Regions from separate parts of the Pseudomonas sp. ASL3 genome, predicted to be linked through region 3. Evidence: predicted binding sites of a transcription regulator. Region 3 holds the regulator's gene; each other region holds the start of a gene.
What was found. The regulator FliA, encoded in region 3, starts transcription of late flagellar genes. The targets are predictions, from matches to a motif close to CTAAAGTTTNNNNNNNNNNNGCCGNTAA.
Positions count from the first base shown of each region.

Region 1: a site for FliA is predicted at 3,566-3,593, ahead of AC1MEE_RS00710 (flagellar protein MotY). Genes of this name have one in related genera too.
Region 2: a site for FliA is predicted at 4,136-4,163, ahead of AC1MEE_RS19965 (chemotaxis protein CheW). Genes of this name have one in related genera too.

Region 1 covers NZ_CM155281.1:153,881-161,137, forward strand. The annotation lists gene grxD (Grx4 family monothiol glutaredoxin) at 108-449, shown strand; gene bfr (bacterioferritin) at 607-1,077, opposite strand; gene AC1MEE_RS00695 (bacterioferritin-associated ferredoxin) at 1,277-1,495, opposite strand; gene rnt (ribonuclease T) at 1,782-2,456, opposite strand; gene pyrC (dihydroorotase) at 2,453-3,499, opposite strand; gene AC1MEE_RS00710 (flagellar protein MotY) at 3,628-4,536, shown strand; gene AC1MEE_RS00715 (argininosuccinate synthase) at 4,666-5,883, shown strand; gene AC1MEE_RS00720 (hypothetical protein) at 6,776-7,257, opposite strand, start outside.
Region 2 covers NZ_CM155281.1:4,304,900-4,312,156, forward strand. The annotation lists gene cyoB (cytochrome o ubiquinol oxidase subunit I) at 1-478, opposite strand, end outside; gene cyoA (ubiquinol oxidase subunit II) at 482-1,420, opposite strand; gene AC1MEE_RS19955 (disulfide bond formation protein B) at 1,895-2,404, opposite strand; gene hmpA (NO-inducible flavohemoprotein) at 2,694-3,875, opposite strand; gene AC1MEE_RS19965 (chemotaxis protein CheW) at 4,227-5,126, shown strand; gene AC1MEE_RS19970 (GNAT family N-acetyltransferase) at 5,171-5,626, shown strand; gene AC1MEE_RS19975 (hypothetical protein) at 5,696-6,016, shown strand; gene AC1MEE_RS19980 (YkgJ family cysteine cluster protein) at 6,311-7,072, shown strand; gene AC1MEE_RS19985 (hypothetical protein) at 7,076-7,257, opposite strand, start outside.
Region 3 covers NZ_CM155281.1:3,615,876-3,623,132, reverse strand. The annotation lists gene flhA (flagellar biosynthesis protein FlhA) at 1-1,354, shown strand, start outside; gene flhF (flagellar biosynthesis GTPase FlhF) at 1,366-2,688, shown strand; gene fleN (flagellar synthesis regulator FleN) at 2,801-3,634, shown strand; gene fliA (RNA polymerase sigma factor FliA) at 3,631-4,371, shown strand; gene AC1MEE_RS16735 (chemotaxis response regulator CheY) at 4,634-5,008, shown strand; gene AC1MEE_RS16730 (protein phosphatase CheZ) at 5,028-5,816, shown strand; gene AC1MEE_RS16725 (chemotaxis protein CheA) at 5,850-7,257, shown strand, end outside.

The sequences.
Region 1 (7,257 bases), 3.1 Mb from region 3:
AGCAAATGGTCGGCAGAAAAAGGGGAGACCGAGCGTAGCGCTCGGGTTTCCGTTACAATGCGCCACCGTGCCGACAACTGAGTCGGAAAGTTCAGCCGAGGTGCTTCATGGATATCATCGAAACTATTAAAGAGCAGATTGCCAACAATACCGTTCTGCTTTACATGAAAGGCTCTCCGAATGCCCCTCAGTGTGGTTTTTCGGCAAAAGCTTCGCAGGCATTGATGGCGTGTGGCGAGAAGTTCGCTTATGTCGACATCCTGCAGAACCCTGAAATTCGTGCCAACCTGCCTAAATATGCCAATTGGCCAACGTTCCCACAGCTGTGGGTCGGTGGCGAACTGGTCGGCGGGAGCGACATCATCACTGAGCTGTTTGCCAGTGGGGAGCTGCAAACGCAAGTCAAGGAAGCAACCGCCAAAGCAGCGGCTGACAAAGCCGACGCGTGATTGGCGCTGGCTCCCACTGATCTGTGGAGTAGGCTTGCAACTACGCGTCCCGCTGCGAACAGCTTCACATGGTGGACCTGATACACCGCTAAACGCCTGCCATGAAAAAGCCCCGCCCTCGAAAGAGAAGCGGGGCTTTTTCGTTGTTGCGGGTGTATTAGTCGCCCATCTGGGACTGCAGGTAGTTTTCGATGCCGACTTTATCGATCAGGCCCAGTTGGGTTTCAAGCCAGTCGATGTGTTCTTCTTCGGATTCGAGGATATCTTCGAGCAGCTCGCGGCTGCCGAAGTCGCCGACGACTTCAAAGTGCGCGATGGCCGCTTTGAGATCAGCCAGACCTTTCTGTTCGATCTTCAGGTCACACTCGAGCATTTCTTTGGTGTGTTCGCCGATCAGGATTTTGCCCAGCTCTTGCAGGTTAGGCAGGCCTTCGAGGAACAGGATGCGCTTGATCAGCTTGTCGGCGTGCTTCATCTCGTCGATGGATTCGTGATACTCGTGCGCGCCGAGTTTTTTCAGGCCCCAGTCTTCATACATACGGGCATGCAGAAAGTATTGGTTGATTGCGACCAGCTCGTTTCCGAGGATCTTGTTGAGATGCTGGATGACTGTAACGTCGCCTTTCATGTCGAGGTCCTGCTCTATGGCTTATGTGGATAAGTCAAGAGTTTGAGCCGCACTGTAGGGGGTGTCAAACCTAAGTTGTTGAATAATAAGTCAATTAAATACTAATAAGAATGTTTGAGTTCCGCATCTTGGTGCTAACCATTTGAATTGCAGGCATAAAAAAACCGGACACAAGGTCCGGTTCTCTGGAACGCGACATTCAGGCGACTGAAAACTCTGCCGGGTAAGGCAATACAGCGTGGCTGCTTTGCAGTTCGGTCAGGGTTTCGCGCACGATTTCTTTGGCGAACGTGGCGCATTTGCCACATTTGCTGGCAACGCCCAACGTTTGGCGGACATCGCGGTAACTACAGCATCCTTCAAGGATCGCGTCCCGGATTTGCCCGTCAGTAACACCTTGGCAGAGGCAGACATACATAAGTGAGAACCGTCGCAGGTTGTGGCTCAATGCGAGGGATACTAATGTTAATGAGAATGCTTGTCAAAACAACTTTGGTAGGGGGCGTGCCAGAATTTGAGGGATGCCGACGGGCGGTGAGTCAGATACACCGTGTTGCATCATTCGCAGGCAAGCCTGCTCCCACAAAGGCGATTCAATCAATTGTGGGAGCAGGCTTGCAACTACGCGTCCCGCTGCGAATGCGGAGTATCCGACAGCACAAAAAAACCGGCCATATAGGCCGGTTTTGGAGGACGCAAAGGTTTCAGTCGTTGAAGTCTTCCCAGCCACCCATTTGTTTCCAGCGGTTGACGATGCCGCAGAACAGCTCAGCAGTCTTTTCGGTGTCGTAGCGGGCCGAGTGCGCTTCACGGCCATCAAAGTCGATGTCTGCCGTTTGACAGGCCTTGGCCAGCACGGTTTGACCGTAGGCCAGACCTGCCAGGGTCGCTGTGTCGAAGCTGGAGAACGGGTGGAAAGGGTTGCGCTTCATGTCCAGGCGAGCGACGGCAGCGTTCAGGAACCCGAGGTCGAAGCTACTGTTATGCCCCACCAGAATCGCCCGCTTGCAGCCATTGGCCTTCAGGGCCTTGCGTACGCCGCGGAAGATATCGGTCAGCGCGGTTTCTTCGCTGACCGCCATGCGCAGCGGGTGATCGAGCTTGATGCCGGTGAACTCCAGCGCCGCTGCTTCGATATTGGCGCCTTCGAACGGTTCAACACGGAAGAAGTAGGTGTGCTCAGGGAACACAAAGCCTTTTTCATCCATGCCGATCGTGACCGCGGCAATTTCCAGCAGGGCGTCGGTCGCCGAGTTGAAGCCGCCGGTTTCTACGTCGATAACGACCGGCAGATAGCCACGGAAACGGGCAGCCATCGGGTGCCGAGAGCCTCCGCCGCCATGACCGTCCTGTTCGTCGTCGAAATGATCTTCACTCACGCGTGTTTCTCCAGCAGGCGCCAGCGCAGTTTTTCACCGGCGCGCAGCGGAATTACGGACAGCGCGCCAAATGGCAGGCTGGTAGGTGCGGTCCATTCATCACGGACCAGCGTTATGGTGTCGCGGTTGGGTGCCAGGCCGTAGAACGCCGGACCGTGAACACTGGCGAAGCCTTCCAGTTTGTCCAGGGCATTGCGTAGTTCGAACGCTTCGGCGTACAGCTCGATAGCGGCGTAAGCGGTGTAGCAGCCGGCACAACCGCAGGCTGTTTCTTTGGCGTGCTGGGCGTGGGGAGCCGAATCGGTACCGAGGAAGAATTTCGTGCTGCCACTGGTGGCGGCGTCGAGCAATGCATCCTGGTGAATATTGCGCTTGAGGATCGGCAGGCAATAGAAGTGCGGACGAATCCCGCCGACCAGCATGTGGTTGCGGTTATAAAGCAGGTGATGAGCGGTAATCGTCGCCCCCACGTTAGCAGGCGCTTCGTTGACGAATTGCACGGCTTCGCGGGTGGTGATGTGTTCGAAAACCACCTTCAGCGTCGGGAAGCGTTCGACCACTCGCCGCAAATGCTCATCGATGAAGAACTTTTCACGATCGAAAACGTCGATTTCGCCACGCGTCACTTCCCCGTGGACCAAAAGCGGCAGGCCAACCTCGGCCATGGTTTCGAGCGCCGGGAAAATCTTGTCGATGCTGGTAACACCGGAATCGGAGTTGGTGGTCGCCCCGGCCGGGTACAGTTTCGCGGCATGGACAAAGCCGCTGGCCTTAGCCGCGCGGATATCCTGCGGTTGTGTCAGGTCGGTCAGGTAAAGCACCATCAATGGCTCAAAGCGGCTGCCTGCCGGGCGCGCAGCAAGGATGCGCTGGCGATAGGCGTCAGCTTCCTGCGCATTGCGTACGGGAGGCACCAGGTTAGGCATGATGATTGCGCGGCCAAAAGTACGCGCAACGTCAGCAACGGTGTGAGGCAAAACAGCTCCATCGCGGAGGTGAATGTGCCAGTCGTCGGGACGCAGAAGGGTCAGGCGGTCGGACATTGGGGATTCCAGGCGGGTCAAACTCGCTGGGAATGCTACCGGAAAAGACTCATCCAGGCACTCGCTATCAAGTTTTCCGGAAAGTTACCGATAGCCAGACGTATGCCGTATTTCTAGTGGAGCCTCCCGTGCGCCAGCGTTATCTAGCCTTGCTCAGTGTGTTTGCCAGCCTGCCGGCAATGGCTATCACTTTCCAGACGCGTCTGGAAAGTACCGAATGGAAAGTCGAAGGCGATAAATTCGAGTGCCGTTTGATCCAGCCCATCACCGATTTCGGTGTGGGTGAGTTCGTGCGTCGCGCGGGGGAGCAGGCCACATTCCGCCTCAAGGCGAGCGGCAGTATGCTCGGCTCGGGTTCTGCGACCTTGTTGGCCGCGGCTGCGCCCTGGCAGCCGGGGCGCGGTGACATCAATCTGGGCGCGGTCAAAGTGAGCAACGGCGAGATTCCATTCAACAGCTCCCAGGGCCAGGCCGGGCGACTGATCGCAGGTTTGCTTGAAGGCCGCAGTCCGGTCATTCGTCATCACACCCAAGAGGGTAGTGTTGTTTTGGAAGTGCGGTTGTTGCCGATCAAGTTCAGCAAGGCGTTCAGCGATTATCAGGCTTGCACCTCCAAGCTGCTGCCGATGAATTACGAGCAGGTCAAGCAGGCGCAAATAAGCTTTCCGGGCAGCGGGGTCGATCTGGATGCACAGGCGCGGGCCAAGCTGCAAGTCATCGTCGATTTTCTCAAAGCCGATCCCACCGTCAACCACATCGAACTCGACGGCCATTCCGACAATAGCGGCAATCGCCTGACCAACCGTGATATGTCCCGGCGCAGGGCCTTGGCGGTGATGGATTTCTTCAAGGCCCAAGGCGTGCCGGAGAAGCAGATCACCCTGCGTTTCCATGGCGAGCGTTACCCGTTGGCGCCCAACACCAATGCCGCTAATCGTGCGCGGAACCGGCGGGTCAATGTCCAGCTGGAACGTGTGGCTCCGGACGAAAAACCGGCTCCCGTTGCGGCATTGGGCAGTGCTGCCGCCACCTCATAATCTGCTGTCATTCGTCGTGCTCTCGACATTAACTGTCGCTTCGTCGTCACAAGCTGTCGCGCCTCTGTAAATTCACGGGTTTGAGCGGTAGAATCATTGGTTTTCCGTACAACCCGGTGGAGTGATGGCATGGCGGACGTAAACAAGGTAGTTCTCGCGTATTCCGGTGGCCTGGATACTTCGGTAATCCTCAAGTGGCTGCAGGACACGTATAACTGCGAAGTGGTGACCTTCACCGCTGACCTGGGTCAAGGCGAAGAAGTCGAGCCGGCACGCGCCAAGGCACAAGCCATGGGCGTCAAAGAAATCTACATCGACGACCTGCGCGAAGAGTTCGTGCGCGATTTCGTATTCCCGATGTTCCGCGCCAACACCGTCTACGAAGGTGAGTACCTGCTGGGTACCTCCATCGCTCGTCCGCTGATCGCCAAGCGTCTGATCGAAATTGCCAACGAAACCGGCGCTGACGCCATTTCCCATGGCGCCACCGGCAAAGGCAACGATCAGGTTCGTTTCGAACTGGGCGCCTATGCGCTCAAGCCGGGCGTCAAAGTGATTGCCCCTTGGCGTGAGTGGGATCTGCTGTCGCGCGAAAAACTGATGGACTATGCCGAGAAGCACAACATCCCCATCGAACGTCACGGCAAGAAGAAGTCGCCGTACTCCATGGACGCCAACCTGCTGCACATCTCTTATGAAGGCGGCGTGTTGGAAGACACCTGGACCGAGCACGAAGAAGACATGTGGCGCTGGACCAAGTCCCCTGAGGACGCGCCAAACGTTGCTACCTATCTCGAGCTGACCTATCGCAACGGCGATATCGTTGCCCTGGACGGCGTAGAGATGACGCCGGCGACGGTATTGGCCACCCTGAACCGTATCGGCGGCGAAAACGGTATCGGTCGTCTGGATATCGTCGAGAACCGTTATGTGGGCATGAAGTCGCGCGGCTGCTACGAGACGCCTGGCGGCACCATCATGCTGCGTGCTCACCGCGCTATCGAGTCGATCACCCTGGATCGTGAAGTCGCTCACCTCAAGGATGAGCTGATGCCTAAATACGCCAGCCTGATTTACACCGGTTACTGGTGGAGCCCTGAGCGTTTGATGCTGCAACAGATGATCGACGCGTCTCAGGCTCATGTGAATGGTGTTGTGCGCCTGAAGCTCTACAAAGGCAATGTCATCGTGACCGGCCGCAAGTCTGACGAATCGTTGTTTGATGCCAACATCGCTACGTTTGAAGAGGATGGCGGCGCTTACAACCAGGCTGACGCAGCCGGCTTCATCAAGCTGAATGCTCTGCGCATGCGTATTGCTGCAAATAAAGGTCGCAAGTTGTTCTGATGCCTTGTGTCAAGCGCTGCTAATGATGCCGAGGCTTGTTTGCGATGCTTGCGCACAGAAGAAATGTAGCCCCGGTCTGATCTCCTTGTGAGACGGATCAGGGCTACCTTTTCAATGTTATACGTCGACTCTCACCCTGCATCGTCGGACCTGTCACCCCAGCGTGCAGGGCTTGTCTGTTATTCAATCCTGTAGTGTTGTTTTCGCCTGTAAAGCGAGTCGCTGACGCTTTGATTCGGGCCTTTTTTGAGGCTCGCTGGCTCGCGGCCTATACGAGACAGGTTGTTCATGGACAGTGTTGTCAGGTGATGGCACTGAATGTTCTTGCAACGTAATGATGTCCCCCAGCGTTTTACGGTACCGCTTCATCAATGCTTTAAGTTTTGATTCAAATTCAAGCTCTTTCATGAGTATTGCATTTTTTTAAGCGACTCCAGCAATTGTAGTTGCTGTTCAAGTGCCTGTTCGGTGTCGTGGAATTCTTTCAGTTTAGACATAGTGTTTCCTGTTCGGTCATTCGGCGGGGTGCTAAACCCCACTATTGTCGGTGAGTGTTTTACTGCGTGATACGGACGCCACGACTTCGGGAATCGGGTGCGATCACACTTTGCCTTTCACAACACTAGCTGCTTTTGTTAGAGGTCGCTTCAGGTCGCAATGTTGGAAAATTAATCCGGTTTTAAGTATCACTGTTGAAACCTTCAGGTATTCAAGGCTGCTCTCGTCAGTCGGACGGCATTGGAAGAGCTTGCCTCGGCACCTTAAAGTAGATTCCTACGCCAGAAAACGAATAGAACATGATGAATTCTAGAATCAGCGTTCATTTCTATGGTTTTTTCCTACGGAGGACTGCGAGTAGTTGAACAGTACAGCCGTGTTTGCGAACAATGATTTATAAAAAGAAAACTTCGCTTGAGTCGAGCGTCAAGACGGCGAATGTATCAGGGTGTTGTGTGCGTTTTGAAAACTGGTTAGCCAGCGTCATGAGATCACCCGTGCTGATCTGAGCATTCCGGTCTTTAAGCAATAAAATCAATCGCGTCGCTTGAACGTCGTTTCGATGTGCAGAGCAACCCTTAATGGTCAGCAAGGATAAAAGCTGCTCAAGGTCGTCTATACAAGAAATGGGTCCTCCATAGATGACATCTACCTTGTTAGCCGGGAGCGCCAGAAGTTTGGAGAACGAGCGGAAGTGTTGGATGCTTGATGAGGCCGTTTTCAAGCTGACCGCGACCTTGGTTTCAACGGCGTCTTGCTGTGTTCTGTAATCAGGCGATGCGCTTGGGCGACCGGACCGCGTCAGTACAGCACGATGAGGATGATGTTTCACAGGTTTAATATTCGACAGTGTTTTTTCACTGATCGTATTTTTCT
Region 2 (7,257 bases), 690 kb from region 3:
GCGACAGGTTGACCAGTACCGCGCCGACCACGAACAACCAGAAGCTCAACGAGTTGAGGAACGGGAAGGCAACGTCACGCGCACCAATCTGCAGCGGTACGACGATGTTCATCAGGCCGACCACAAAAGGCATCGCCATGAAGAAGATCATGATCACGCCGTGAGCGGTGAAGATCTGGTCATAGTGTTCCGGCGGCAGGTAGCCTTCGGAACCGGCGCTGGCCAGGGCCAGCTGTGAGCGCATCATGATGGCGTCGGCAAAACCGCGCAGCAGCATGACCAGCGCAACGACGATGTACATCACGCCGATTTTTTTGTGATCGACCGTAGTCAGCCACTCGGACCACAGGTAGGACCATTGTTTGTAGTACGTGATAGCAGCGAGCAATCCCGCGCCGACCAGCATAATGACGCACAGCGTCACCATCACGATCGGTACGTGGAAGGGAATCGCTTCCAGAGTTAATTTACCGAACATCTCTTACTCCTCTGCCCCGGCAGCCGAATGCATATTCATGTCCATGCCCGTCATCTCTTTCGCTTCACCCGCCTCGTGGTGCATGCCGGTGCCTTTGTTCATGCCTTCATACTTATCGATGATGGTCTGGAACAGGTTGGGCTGAACGGTGGCGAAGTACTCGACAGGATTTTTCACGCTAGGCTTGGCCAGCTCATTGAAATCAGCCAGTTCAAGCGGGTGTGGTACTTTTTTCGCGGCTGCGACCCAAGCATCGAAATCTGCCTGCGAGGTGGCATACGCCTTGAATTTCTGGTCAGAGAAGCCTTCACCGGTCAGGTTGGCGGCCATACCGTCGTACACATGCTCCTCGTTGGAGATCAGGTGCAGCTGGGTTTCCATACCGCCCATGGCATAGATCTGACCGCCCAGGCCCGGAATGAAGAACGAACCCATGGAGGTGTCGGAGGTGATCTTGAAGTTGACCGGGACGTTCGCCGGGAACTTGATCTCGTTGACAGTCGCGATGCCTTGCTCCGGATAGATGAACAGCCATTTCCAGTCGATCATCACCACTTCGATGGTCACCGGCTTGACGCTGGATTCCAGCGGCTTGTACGGGTCGAGCTCGTGACTTGATTTCCAGATCAGGACGCCCAGCGCGATCACGATCAAGGTCGGAACGCCCCACACCACGACTTCAATCTTGGTGGAGTGCGACCAGTTCGGCGCGTAGGTCGCCTGAGTGTTCGAAGCGCGGTATTTCCAGGCGAAAACGAACGTCATGATGATCACGGGGACGACAACCAGCAGCATCAGCAGCGTCGCGGTGATGATCAGGTTTTTCTCGTCGATCCCTACCTGCCCTTTCGGATCAAGCAGGGTCATGTTGCAACCACTGAGCGCAAGCGTGCTCAAAAGGGCCAAGAAGCCAAACAATCTGGGGTACCTTTTTCTACTCATCTCACGACCTCTAAAGCAGCTTGCGCAGTGCAGTTGGGTTTCGAACGCCAACACTTCACCCTGCCGGTGTTGGCATATATTTTGATTTGAATAAGGGCCTGCCAGAGCAGCTCAACAGCTGGTCGACAAATCCGGAGTTACCTGTAATTTCTTATTCGATTGGTGGCAACGGCCTGTTTTGCAGACCAATTCCATTTGGTGCGGATATTCTGAAAGGGTGTCAGTGCCTGAGGCCCGGAGCTGTCTACAGAGAGTGTGTAGAGACCCCTCGACCTCGTTTCTTGCCAATTGCGAGCGGCGCTGACCGATTAATGCCGGCGATTGTAGATATGTAACCTTTTACTGACTATGACTTATTCAGCAACAGTTTTTCTCAAATTCTGTAAAAATCAAACGCATGGGAGATTTCAGGCCAAAAAAACGCCCCGTTTTCCATCAGGAAAAGCAGGGCGTTTTGCGCTGTATCCGTTGAATTCAGCGGGCGTTGCGGCGATTACGCAGGATCCCCAGCGGCACCAATATCACGGTCAGCACGAAAGCCACCAAGGCCCACTGCGCCAATGACAAGCCGAGGATCGGTGGATACGGCGTCGTGCAGAAACCATCGACCTGGAAGCCCAGCGGGAACCAGGACGCCAGCGGCAGACCATCGACGATTGGCTGCAACACGTCCAGACCGCAACTCTCGGTCGGGTTCGCGAGGATGTACGCATGACGGCCAGCAGCGAGGACGCCGCCGATGGCACTGAGCATGACCAGCCCCTCGAATACCGTGGTGCTACGGCGGCCAGGCATCGCGGCACCGATGAAGGCAAAGATGGCGATGAACAGCAACGCATAGCGCTGCAGGATGCACAGCGGACACGGCGCCTCCCCCAGCACCACTTGCATGTACAGGGCGCCGCCGATCAACGCGAGGCAGATCACCCCGAGCAAGACCAGAAAGCGCTTCTCACGTCTTAGGTACATCGTGTTGTCGCTCATTCCCTTACCTTTTGAAATGGTGTGGCCCAGAGTGTAAATGCACAACGATTCGATCGCCCGCGATAATCGTGGGCAGACGTTGCCAACTCAAGTGCAAAACCGCCGTACGGAAGGATTAGGCTGCCCAAAGGCGGTGTATCTGACACACCGAGTCAAGTCAATCGCAGGCAAGCCTGCTCCCACAGAGAATGCGATCACCTGTGGGAGCAGGCTTGCCTGCGAATAGCGGACACGACAATGCTGCCAGTCCCTTCTCAGTGACTGGCAGCATCTTTTTACTCAGCTCTGTTTATTCCAGCGCAGAAGCCGGGCCAAAGAACTCGTAGCGGCTTTGTTTCTCTGGCACGCCAGCCGCCTTCAATTGGCGTTTGACTGCGGCCATGAAGCCTTTTGGACCGAGGAAGTAAGCATCCAGATCCCGATCTTCGGGCAGCCATTGCTCCAACTGTTGCTGATCGAGAAGGCCAACCGCGTGGGCCGCAGGGCTCACGCCATCGTCTTCAGCGTAGCAATAGAAGTGCTTGAGCTGCGGGTGACGACCGGCCAGACCATCGACCCAATCGCGGAACGCATGCACCGCGCCATTACGCGCACAGTGAATGAAATGCACCGGACGCGAGGTCTCCAGCGCTGTCTCAAGCATGGCCAGCGTTGGAGTGATCCCGACGCCACCGCTGATCAGCACCAGCGGCTTGTGGCTATCGGCCAAGGTGAACTCCCCTGATGGCGTGAACAACTGAATGCTGTCGCCGATCTGCAGTTGGTCATGCAGGTAGTTGGACGCCACGCCATTGGGTTCGCGCTTGACGCTGATGCGGTACTGGTTGCCATCGGCCACTGCGGACAGCGAATAGTTGCGGCGCATTTCTTCGCCGCCGATGAACAGCTGCAAACCGATGTACTGGCCCGCGGTGAAGGCGAGGATCGGCCCGCCATCGGCTGGCTTCATGTAGAACGAAGTGATCTCGGCACTTTCGTCGACCCGGTTCACCAGTTTGAATTCACGCGCACCGCGCCAGCCGCCAACGGCTTCGGCTTTCTCGTCGTAAATCGCACCCTCGGCACCGATCAGGATGTCGGCCAATTGCTGGTACGCATTGCCCCAGGCTTGCAGTACTTCGTCAGTGGCGATTTCGCTACCCAGTACTTCCTTGATGGCGCGAATCAGGCAGCTGCCGACAATAGGGTAATGTTCAGGCAGGATCTGCAAGGCGACGTGCTTGTTAATGATCTTCGCCACCAGATCGCCCAGTTGCTCCAGTTCGTCGATGTGCCGTGCATACATCAGCACGCCATTGGCCAAAGCGCGAGGCTGATCACCGCTGGCCTGGTGCGCCTGATTGAAAAATGGACGCACTTCCGGGTATTCCCTGAACATCATTTGATAAAAATAAGTGGTCAAGGCTTCGCCGCCGCTTTCGAGCAGTGGCACGGTGGATTTAACAATGGCACGATCGTGGGCATTCAACATCGGGGTAGACTCCTGAGCCGCAAGGCTTCTATCTGGTTACCCTATGCATATCAGGTTTCGTGCCAATTATTTTTATGTTTAAAATCAATAAGTTATAATCAAGCAGTCAAAATGACACACCGCGGATCGCGGTCATAAAGACCCGTTGGCGTCTTTATGACTACCAGGACACAAGCCTGTTTTCATCTTAATCAGCCGTTACCGGCTCCAGGCTGCTTAACTGCTTGCTGGGCTGTTTACGAGCTGGCGACACAAATGCCCTAAAGCCAGCCCTTTGCAAGTCGATAACCCGTCATCGAAAGCTGTTTGCCGCTCCCATGTAGCGACGCCTTTAACTTCCAGAAGGTTGATATGTCCTCGAATAATGCCCGCGCAGACTCCCTCTCACTCCTGCTGTTTACCTTGCGCAGCGGCAAGCTGATGGCAATCAACTTGCTCAAAGTCAGCGAAATCATCCCCTGCCCTACCCTGACCCGCCTGCCCGAGTCCCATCCCCACGTCAAAGGCGTCGCCACCTTGCGCGGCGCGTCGTTGTCGGTGATCGATCTGAGTCGCGCGATTGGTGAGCAACCGCTGGTCGATCCGTCCGGTGGCTGCCTGATCGTCACCGACGTCAGCCGCTCCAAGCAGGGCCTGCACGTGCAGGCAGTGAGCAAGATCGTGCATTGCTTGACCACCGACATCCGTCCGCCGCCCTTCGGCGCCGGCAACAAGTCGTTCATCACCGGCGTGACCCAGGTCGATGGCGTGCTGGTGCAGGTGCTGGACATCGAAAAAGTCATTCACGGCATCGCCCCGGTGAAAATCATCCAAGAGCCTGCGCACCTGAGTGAAGAAGACGCTCAAGTGCTGGCCAAGGCCAAGATCCTGGTGGTCGACGACAGCCAGGTCGCCTTGCAGCAATCATTGATCACCCTGCGCAACCTTGGCGTTCATTGCCATACTGCCCGCAGCGCCAAAGAGGCCATCGACCAACTGCTCGAACTGCAAGGCACGGTCGAGCAGATCAATGTGGTGGTGTCCGACATTGAAATGTCGGAAATGGACGGCTATGCCTTTACTCGTACCCTGCGCGAAACACCGGACTTCCAGGACTTGTACGTGCTGCTGCACACGTCTCTGGACAGCAAGATGAACAGCGAAAAAGCCAAGGCAGCGGGCGCGAACGCTGTATTGACCAAGTTTTCTTCACCCGAGTTGACCAAATGCTTGATTCAGGCGGCCCGCACGGTCGAAGCCCAGGGCCTTTAATAAAGAACCATTTAATAGAGAGCTCGGCTCCCTGGTGCTGGCTGATGCGGCGGGATCTGCGTCAGGCCAGCCCTCCCGTACAATGGCCAGGCACCAGCTGCCTGATCGAGTTCAGCCCTGAACTCGCGCCTCAAGTGCATGAGTTGTTGGTACTCGGTTATCAACAAGGAGGGGGCAGCGTGCCGGGCTACGAGTCGTGGCACAACGCGTTCGCAACCGACCCCGAATTCGACCCTTCCCTGTGCTTTATCGCTCGCGACGCACAGGGGCTGATCGGTGTGACTCAGTGTTGGACCAGCGCCTTTATCAAAGATCTGGTGGTTCATCCCCGCGCCCGGCGCCAGGGCCTGGCGATCGCTCTGTTGACCCATGCCTTCGAGGCATTTCGCTTGCGTGGCGAAGCCTGTGTCGACCTTAAAGTACTGGAAGACAATCATGGCGCTCGGCGTCTGTATGAAACATCCGGTATGAGTTACGTACAGCGTTTTGAGACCGATTGAAACGCTTCCTGTCGATCCTGCCGGCATAATCCGCCGTTCGAAAACGATGCCCCCGAAAAGGAAACCGACATGAAAGCATCCCTTCTGCTGTTCATTGGCCTGACGACTGTTGCGAGCCTGGCCACTGCATCCACTGGCCAGGCCTGGAGCGACCTGGACAAAGCACTGATCGACAGCTGCGTGAAAGCCAGCCAACTAAAAAATGTGAAACCGGCAGGCACCGCTGCTTTGTTCGATGACAGCGTCGGTTACAGCGCGCTCCTGCTCAAAGGTCACTACCCGCAACCCCACATGAAGAACAAAGCCGGCACCGAACTGTGCCTGTATCAACGCCAAAGCAAAAAAGCCACCGTGACCGAGTGGGATGCTGTGACTACGTTGCCTAAATAAGGCCGCCACCGATTACCCTGTAGGAGATTCCGCCCCGTCTTCGACGCCGCACTGTCGCGCAGCAAACGGGGTCCCTGTAGGAGCTGCCGAAGGCTGCGAAAAGGTCGGCACGACCTTCAGCGGTCTCAAGAAAGCGACCGGTTCCCGGTCGATCGCAGCCTTCGGCAGCTCCTACAGGGGGTATGCCTATTATCCTTGTCTCTGGCGTATAACTTGCTTCGAGACTCGTCTCGGCAGTGACAGCGTTCGCAACCTGTCACCCTCAATGCACGTCTCGTCCGGTCCATCCCCTCAATGAACACACAGTTTTCCTGCGTAGGTTGCGGCAAGTGTTGCACCGATCATCACGTTCCCCTGACACTGCCGGAGGCCAGGCAGTGGGCGGCTGACGGCGGTGCGGTGATTGTCCTCGCCGAGGCTTTTCTTGAAGATGGCTATGGCGTTTCGGCACTGCAACGCAGTCATGCCCAACGCCGTTCGTGCCGGGTACCCAGCGGCAGCACACAGGTCTATGTCGCCATCACCTTCGCCGCCTATAACGTCGGCCCTTGCCGGAATCTTGACGCAGAGAACCTGTGCCGCATTTATGAACGCCGCCCGCTGGTCTGTCGGATTTACCCGATGGAGATCAACCCTCACATCCCACTGCAACCTGAAGCCAAGGGCTGCCCGCCAAACGCCTGGGAACAAGGGCCTGACTTGATCGTCGGCGGCAACCTGGTCGACACCCAGCTGATGGCGCTGATCGAACAATCGCGCCAGGCCGATCGCGATGAGATCGCCGCCAAAGAGGCTATCTGCAACCTGCTGGGGATTCGCGCCGCCGCCCTCAAGGGCGATGGCTTCACCGCTTATCTGCCGGATATCCACGCCTTTGCAGCGGCAGCGCAACAGATCGCCGAGACCCGCACACTGCCCGAGCTGTCCGTCGAATCGGGTTGGGCTTTTCATGTATCAGGCACGGAGATCGCCAATACGCTGCAATTGGCTGGCGCTCAGGTGGTGACAACCGATCCGCTGAACTACACCTTCATTCCCTTACAACGCACGCCTTGAGAATCAGCGTTTGCCCATGGACTTGCGGGTGCCGTGTGGCGCTGCGCCAGGGATCTTGTGGTGGCTGGATTTGCCCGACTTCTTGTAATACAGCGAGTCTTGAGTCTTGGCTTGCAACAGCTCGCCCGGCTTGAACGGAAAACTGAACGCCGGAATAGCGGCTTTCTTGTCGGTGATCTCTGTAC
Region 3 (7,257 bases):
GTTGTCCACCGCTGCGGCAATCATGGTGACCCGTGCTTCCGGTTCGGAAGAAATGGGCAAGCTGATCAACCGGCAGATGTTCACCTCGCCCAAGGCGCTGGCAGTGGCAGCGGGCTTGATGGTGGTCATGGGCCTGGTGCCGGGCATGCCGCACATCTCCTTTATCAGCCTGGGGGCTATGGCCGCCGGTTTTGCTTATCTGGTCTGGAAGAAGCAGAACATGGTCAAGGTGCATGCGTTGCAAGAGGTCCAGCGCCAGCAGGAGTTGTTGCCTTCGCCATCGCGTGCGCAAGACTCAAAGGAATTGGGTTGGGATGACGTCACACCGATCGACATGATCGGTCTGGAAGTGGGTTACCGCCTGATCCCGCTGGTGGACCGCAATCAGGGTGGTCAATTGCTGGCGCGGATCAAGGGGGTGCGCAAGAAGCTCTCTCAGGAACTGGGCTTTTTGATGCCGACCGTGCATATCCGCGACAACCTCGATCTGGCGCCCAGCGCTTATCGCCTGACGTTGATGGGTGTCACGCTTGCCGAGGCCGAGATTTATCCGGATCGCGAGCTGGCGATCAACCCAGGGCAAGTCTTCGGTACGCTCAATGGCATCACTGCCAAGGACCCGGCGTTTGGTCTGGAGGCAGTGTGGATCGAAGTCAGCCAGCGTAGCCAGGCACAGTCCCTCGGTTACACGGTGGTGGACGCCAGCACGGTGGTCGCGACCCACCTCAACCAGATCCTGCACAAACACTCCCATGAGCTGATCGGTCATGAAGAAGTGCAGCAACTGATGCAGTTGCTGGCCAAAGGCTCGCCAAAACTGGCCGAAGAGCTGGTGCCCGGCATCCTGTCACTCTCGGCACTGCTCAAAGTATTGCAGGCATTGCTGGCCGAACAGGTTCCGGTCAGGGATATCCGCAGCATCGCCGAGGCGATCGCCAACGCGGCACCTCGGAGTCAAGATACCGCCGCGTTGGTCGCTGCGGTGCGGATCGGATTGTGCCGCGCTATTGTCCAAAGCATTGTGGGGGTTGAGTCGGAGCTGCCTGTTATCACTCTTGAGCCAAGGTTGGAACAGATATTGCTCAATAGTCTTCAGAAGGCGGGTCAGGGACAGGAAGAGGGCGTTCTTCTTGAGCCAAGCATGGCTGAAAAGCTCCAGCGTTCGTTGATTGATGCTGCCCAGCGCCAGGAAATGCAGGGTCAGCCAGTGATTTTGTTGGTCGCAGGACCGGTTCGCGCCATGCTGTCACGATTTGGACGGTTGGCTGTACCGAACATGCATGTTCTGGCGTATCAGGAAATTCCCGACACCAAACAGGTCACGATCGTCGCGACTGTCGGGCCCAACGGCTGAGGTAGTGAGTCATGCAAGTTAAGCGTTTTTTCGCCGCCGACATGCGTCAAGCCATGAAACTGGTTCGTGATGAGTTGGGCGCCGATGCAGCCATCATTGGTAACCGGCGGATTGCCGGCGGCGTAGAGCTGACTGCTGCTCTGGATTACAAGCTTTCCGCGCTGGCGCCGCGGGTGCCGAACATCGAACTCGAAGACGAGCTGCGCAAGACGCAATCGCGCATTGTCTCTGCACAGGCCGAACTCGGCACCCGTGGCGACAGCGACTCATCGATCAATCGCCAATTGTTCTCTGGCATGCCGCTGAGCGCTGCCGATACGCACATCGAGCCGACGTTCGATGAGCCGCCACGACCTGTCGCTCCGGCCCCTGCCGTTGAGCCAGTCGCCGGGCAGCGCGCTTACGAGTCCATGCGTTTCGAATTGAACGGCCTGCGCGAACTGCTCGAAGTGCAGCTCGGCTCTCTGGCCTGGAATCAACTGCAAGGTAGCCGTCCGCAGCAGGCCAACCTGTGGCGCCGCTTGCAACGCATCGGCCTGTCGGGTCCGCTGTCGCGGGACCTGCTGGCGATGATCACCGATATTGAAGAGCCCCGTCAGGCGTGGCGTATGTTGTTGGCCCACCTGGCGCGGATGATCGCGACCCCCGACGTCGAGCCTCTGGAAGAGGGTGGCGTGATCGCCATGGTCGGCCCGGCTGGCATGGGCAAAACCACGACCCTGGCAAAACTGGCGGCGCGGTATGTATTGAAATATGGTCCGCAAAACATCGCGCTGGTGAGCATGGACAGCTATCGGATCGGCGCCCAGGAACAGCTTAGAACGCTGGGTCGCATCCTCAATGTGTCCGTCACCCACGTTGATCCGGGTCAGTCATTGGCGCAGGCGCTGGAGCCGTTGCTGCGCAAGCGAGTGGTCTTGATCGACACCGCCGGCCTGCAAGCCAGCGATCCGGCATTGCGTATGCAGTTGGAAAGCCTTGCCGGTCGCGGAATCAAGGCGCGTAATTATCTGGTGTTGGCAACTACCAGCCAGAAACAGGTTCTAACCGCTGCATACCACAGCTACAAACGCTGCGGTCTGGCGGGCTGCATTCTCACCAAGCTGGATGAAACCGCCAGCCTGGGCGAGGTATTGAGCCTGGCAATCAGTCATGAGTTACCGGTGGCTTACCTCACGGATGGGCCGCGAATACCGGACGATTTGCATTTGCCGCGTCGGCACCAATTGGTGAGTCGTGCGGTCAGTGTGCAAATGCAGGAAGAGCCAAGCGAGGAAGCTATGGCGGATATGTTCGCGGATCTTTATCACAGCCCGAACAAGCGGGTTGGGTAAGGCATGACATTGGAATGTACCTACATACAGGGTCTGCCGAGCATTGTTCATTCAACGTACGCGCAGCCAGTAATGTGGCCTCGGTCTAAGCAAGACAAGGTAAAGAACTAACATGGGCAGCATGCATCCCGTACAGGTTATCGCGGTGACTGGCGGCAAAGGTGGCGTCGGTAAGACTAACGTGTCAGTGAATTTGTCACTGGCTCTGGCTGAGCTCGGCCGGCGGGTCATGCTGCTGGATGCCGACCTGGGTCTGGCAAATGTCGATGTCTTACTCGGCCTGACCCCCAAACGCACCCTCGCCGATGTGATTGAAGGACGTTGTGAGCTGCGCGACGTGCTGCTTCAGGGGCCGGGCGGGATTCGTATCGTACCGGCCGCCTCTGGCACCCAGAGCATGGTCCATCTGACACCTGCGCAACATTCCGGGCTGATCCAGGCCTTCAGCGACATTGGTGACAACCTCGATGTGCTGGTGATCGACACGGCTGCCGGTATTGGCGACTCGGTCGTCAGCTTCGTGCGCGCCGCCCAGGAAGTGTTGTTGGTGGTGTGCGATGAACCGACCTCGATCACTGACGCCTACGCGCTGATCAAACTGCTCAACCGCGATTACGGCATGAACCGCTTCCGGGTGCTTGCCAACATGGCGCAAAGCCCGCAGGAAGGCCGCAATCTGTTCGCCAAGTTGACCAAGGTCACGGATCGCTTCCTGGATGTCGCCTTACAATACGTCGGCGCCGTGCCTTACGACGAATGCGTGCGCAAGGCTGTACAGAAGCAGCGCGCCGTGTACGAAGCGTTCCCGCGCTCCAAATGCGCCCTGGCCTTCAAGGCCATCGCGCAGAAAGTCGACACCTGGCCGTTGCCGGCCAACCCGCGTGGGCATCTGGAGTTTTTCGTCGAGCGGCTCGTACATCAGACGAGTGCGGGACCGGTGCTATGACAGCCAGCGGCTATCGCATGTACAGCAAGGCGTCCAAGGACTCCCAGTACGAGCTGATCGAGCGCTATGCGCCGCTGGTCAAACGCATCGCCTATCACCTGCTGGCGCGTTTGCCGGCCAGTGTACAGGTCGAGGATCTGATTCAGGCGGGCATGATTGGTCTGCTCGAAGTCTCGACCAAATACGACGCCACCAAAGGCGCGAGTTTCGAGACCTACGCCGGGATCCGCATTCGTGGCGCCATGCTCGATGAAGTGCGCAAGGGCGATTGGGCCCCGCGTTCGGTGCATCGAAATACGCGCATGGTCAGTGACGCAATTCGGGCAATTGAAGCTAAAACCGGTCGTGACGCTAAAGATCACGAGGTTGCGGCCGAACTCCAATTGAGTCTCGATGATTATTACGGGATTTTGAACGATACCTTGGGCAGTCGGTTGTTCAGTTTCGACGATCTGTTGCAGGACGGCGAACATGAGGGACTGCATGAGGATGGCGCAAGCGCTCAGCTTGAGCCATCGCGCGACCTGGAGGATGAACGCTTCCAGGCAGCGCTAGCGGATGCGATTGCCAATTTGCCAGAGCGTGAGCGACTGGTCTTGGCGCTGTACTACGACGAGGAGCTGAACCTCAAGGAAATTGGTGAGGTGTTGGGGGTCAGCGAATCACGGGTCAGCCAGTTACACAGCCAGTGCGCAGCTCGTTTGCGAGGGCGTTTGGGGGAATGGCGAGCGCGTTGACAGGCAGTGCGCGACCCTTGGTGGTTTCGCGCTGACTGTAAGCCGGCTGTGCAAAGCGTTGCGTGCGAAGAAGATAAGACTAGGCAGGAGCCGGTCAGTCAAGGTCCTTCAGGGCCTGCTGTGCCAGTTTCCCGACCTGTTGATTTACCAAGCCCGTCGTCGTTTTCGTGCAGCCGTTGTGTGCTGTGCCGGTTTTGATTGAACAGCGTATTCAGGTGCTGAGTGCGTTAAAGACTGCTTGGAGGTCGAATTGGACAAGAACATGAAAATCCTCATCGTTGATGACTTCTCAACGATGCGGCGGATCATAAAAAACCTGTTGCGTGATCTGGGGTTCACCAACACGGCTGAAGCGGATGACGGGACGACCGCGCTGCCGATGCTGCAAAGCGGTAGCTTCGACTTTCTGGTGACTGACTGGAACATGCCTGGCATGTCCGGCATCGATCTGTTGCGCCACGTGCGTGCCGATGATCGCCTCAAGCACCTGCCAGTGTTGATGGTAACGGCTGAAGCCAAGCGTGATCAGATCATCGAAGCCGCTCAGGCCGGTGTGAACGGTTATGTGGTCAAGCCCTTCACGGCCCAAGTGCTGAAAGAAAAGATCGAAAAGATCTTCGAGCGCGTCAATAGCTGATGTTCGCCGCGAGGGCTCTATGGAGCAGACAGAATCATCAATGGGAGACTTCGAGTCGACCCTGAAGCAACACGCACACGAGTTGGTCAAAAGCCTTGAAAATGGCCGGTTTGGCGACGCTGTGCAAATGATCCACGAGCTGAACCAGACCCGCGACCGTGGCCTGTATCAGGAAGTCGGCAAACTGACTCGCGAACTGCACAGTGCGATCGTCAATTTTCAAATTGACCCGAACATGCCGCAAGCCAAGGAAGTCTCGCAGATCACCGATGCCACCGAGCGCCTGTCTTATGTGGTCAGGCTGACCGAGAACGCGGCCAATCGGACCATGGATCTGGTGGAGCAAAGCACGCCTTTGATGGGTGGGCTCAGCACCGATGCTGCTGCCTTGAGTGCCGATTGGGCGCGCTTCATGCGTCGCGAAATCGGTGCCGAAGAGTTTCGTGAGCTGGCTCGGCGTGTCGAAGGTTTCCTGTCGCGCAGCGAAAAGGAAACCCGGGAAGTGTCCGGCCATCTCAACGATATTCTGCTGGCTCAGGATTACCAGGACCTTACCGGTCAGGTGATCAAGCGCGTGACCCAACTGGTCACGGAAGTGGAAAGCAACCTGCTCAAACTGGTGCTGATGGCCAGCCAGGTCGATCGCTTTGCCGGGATCGAACATGACCATCAATCGATCCGAACAGAAAAAGATCAAGAAAAACATCTGTCTCAGGGTGAAGGTCCGCAGATTCATGCCGATAAGCGTGAAGACGTCGTATCCGGTCAGGATGATGTTGACGATCTGCTATCCAGCCTGGGCTTCTAGGTCGGTTGACGGTTAATTTTAGGGAGCACCCCAATGAGCTTCGGCGCCGATGAAGAAATCCTTCAGGATTTCCTGGTAGAGGCCGGCGAGATTCTCGAGCAATTGTCCGAGCAGCTGGTCGAGCTGGAAAGCCGACCTGATGATGCGGACTTGCTCAATGCAATTTTTCGCGGTTTTCACACTGTAAAAGGGGGCGCCGGCTTCCTCCAGCTCCATGAGCTGGTGGAGTGCTGTCACATCGCCGAGAACGTCTTCGACATCCTGCGCAAGGGTGAGCGTCGCGTCGACTCGGAATTGATGGACGTGGTCCTGGAAGCATTGGATGCGGTCAACGGCATGTTCTCTGAAGTGCGTGAGCGCACCGACGTGACCCCGGCCACGCCAGAGCTGCTTGCAGCATTGGCGCGTCTGGCCGAGCCGGCGTCTGCTGTTGAGATCGCTGCGGCTGCGCCGGTCAGCGTTGAGCCGGAGCCGGTGTCCGAAGACATTACCGATAACGAATTCGAACAATTGCTGGACTCGCTCAACGCGGTCAAGGCGCAGGCTGCGGCCTCCGCGGTAACGCCAGCCTCGGCTGCGCCGGTTTCGGCGTATGCCGGAGGCCCTGACACCGGTGACGAGATCAGCGATGCCGAGTTCGAATCGCTGCTCGATCAACTGCACGGCAAAGGCCAGTTCGCCGTTGAGGCAGCACCTGCTGCGCCGGTCGCGGCCGCCGCAGCTCCTGCCAGCAATGAAATTACCGACGATGAATTCGAAGCACTGCTCGATCAGTTGCACGGCAAAGGCACGTTCGCCGCTGAGACTGTCGCGCCAGTAGCCGCTGTCGCTGCTGTGCCGCAAGGTGCTGCGGTTGCCGCGAATGGCGATCACATCTCCGACAACGAATTTGAAGCGCTGCTCGACGAGCTGCACGGCAAAGGCAAGTTCGAGCCCGAAGCTATTGCAGCTGTTGCAGCACCTGCACCCGTGGCCGCCAAGGCTGCTGTGGTGAAAGCGCCTGAACCGGCGCGGGCTGCTGCAGCCCCGGCCCCGGCTCCGGCCAGAGCGCCAGCACCGGATAAACCGGATAAACCAGCGGCGTCGGAAGCTGAAACCACCGTACGGGTCGATACCGCACGCCTCGACGAAATCATGAACATGGTCGGCGAGTTGGTGTTGGTGCGTAACCGCCTGGTCCGCCTGGGCCTCAACAGCGGCGATGAAGCCATGTCCAAGGCGGTGTCGAACCTTGACGTGGTGACAGCTGATCTGCAGACCGCGGTGATGAAAACCCGCATGCAGCCGATCAAGAAAGTCTTCGGCCGCTTCCCGCGTCTGGTCCGCGACCTTGCGCGTCAGTTGAAGAAAGAGATCAATCTGGAACTGGTCGGCGAAGAAACCGACCTGGACAAGAACCTGGTCGAGGCGCTGGCCGATCCGCTGGTCCACTTGGTGCGCA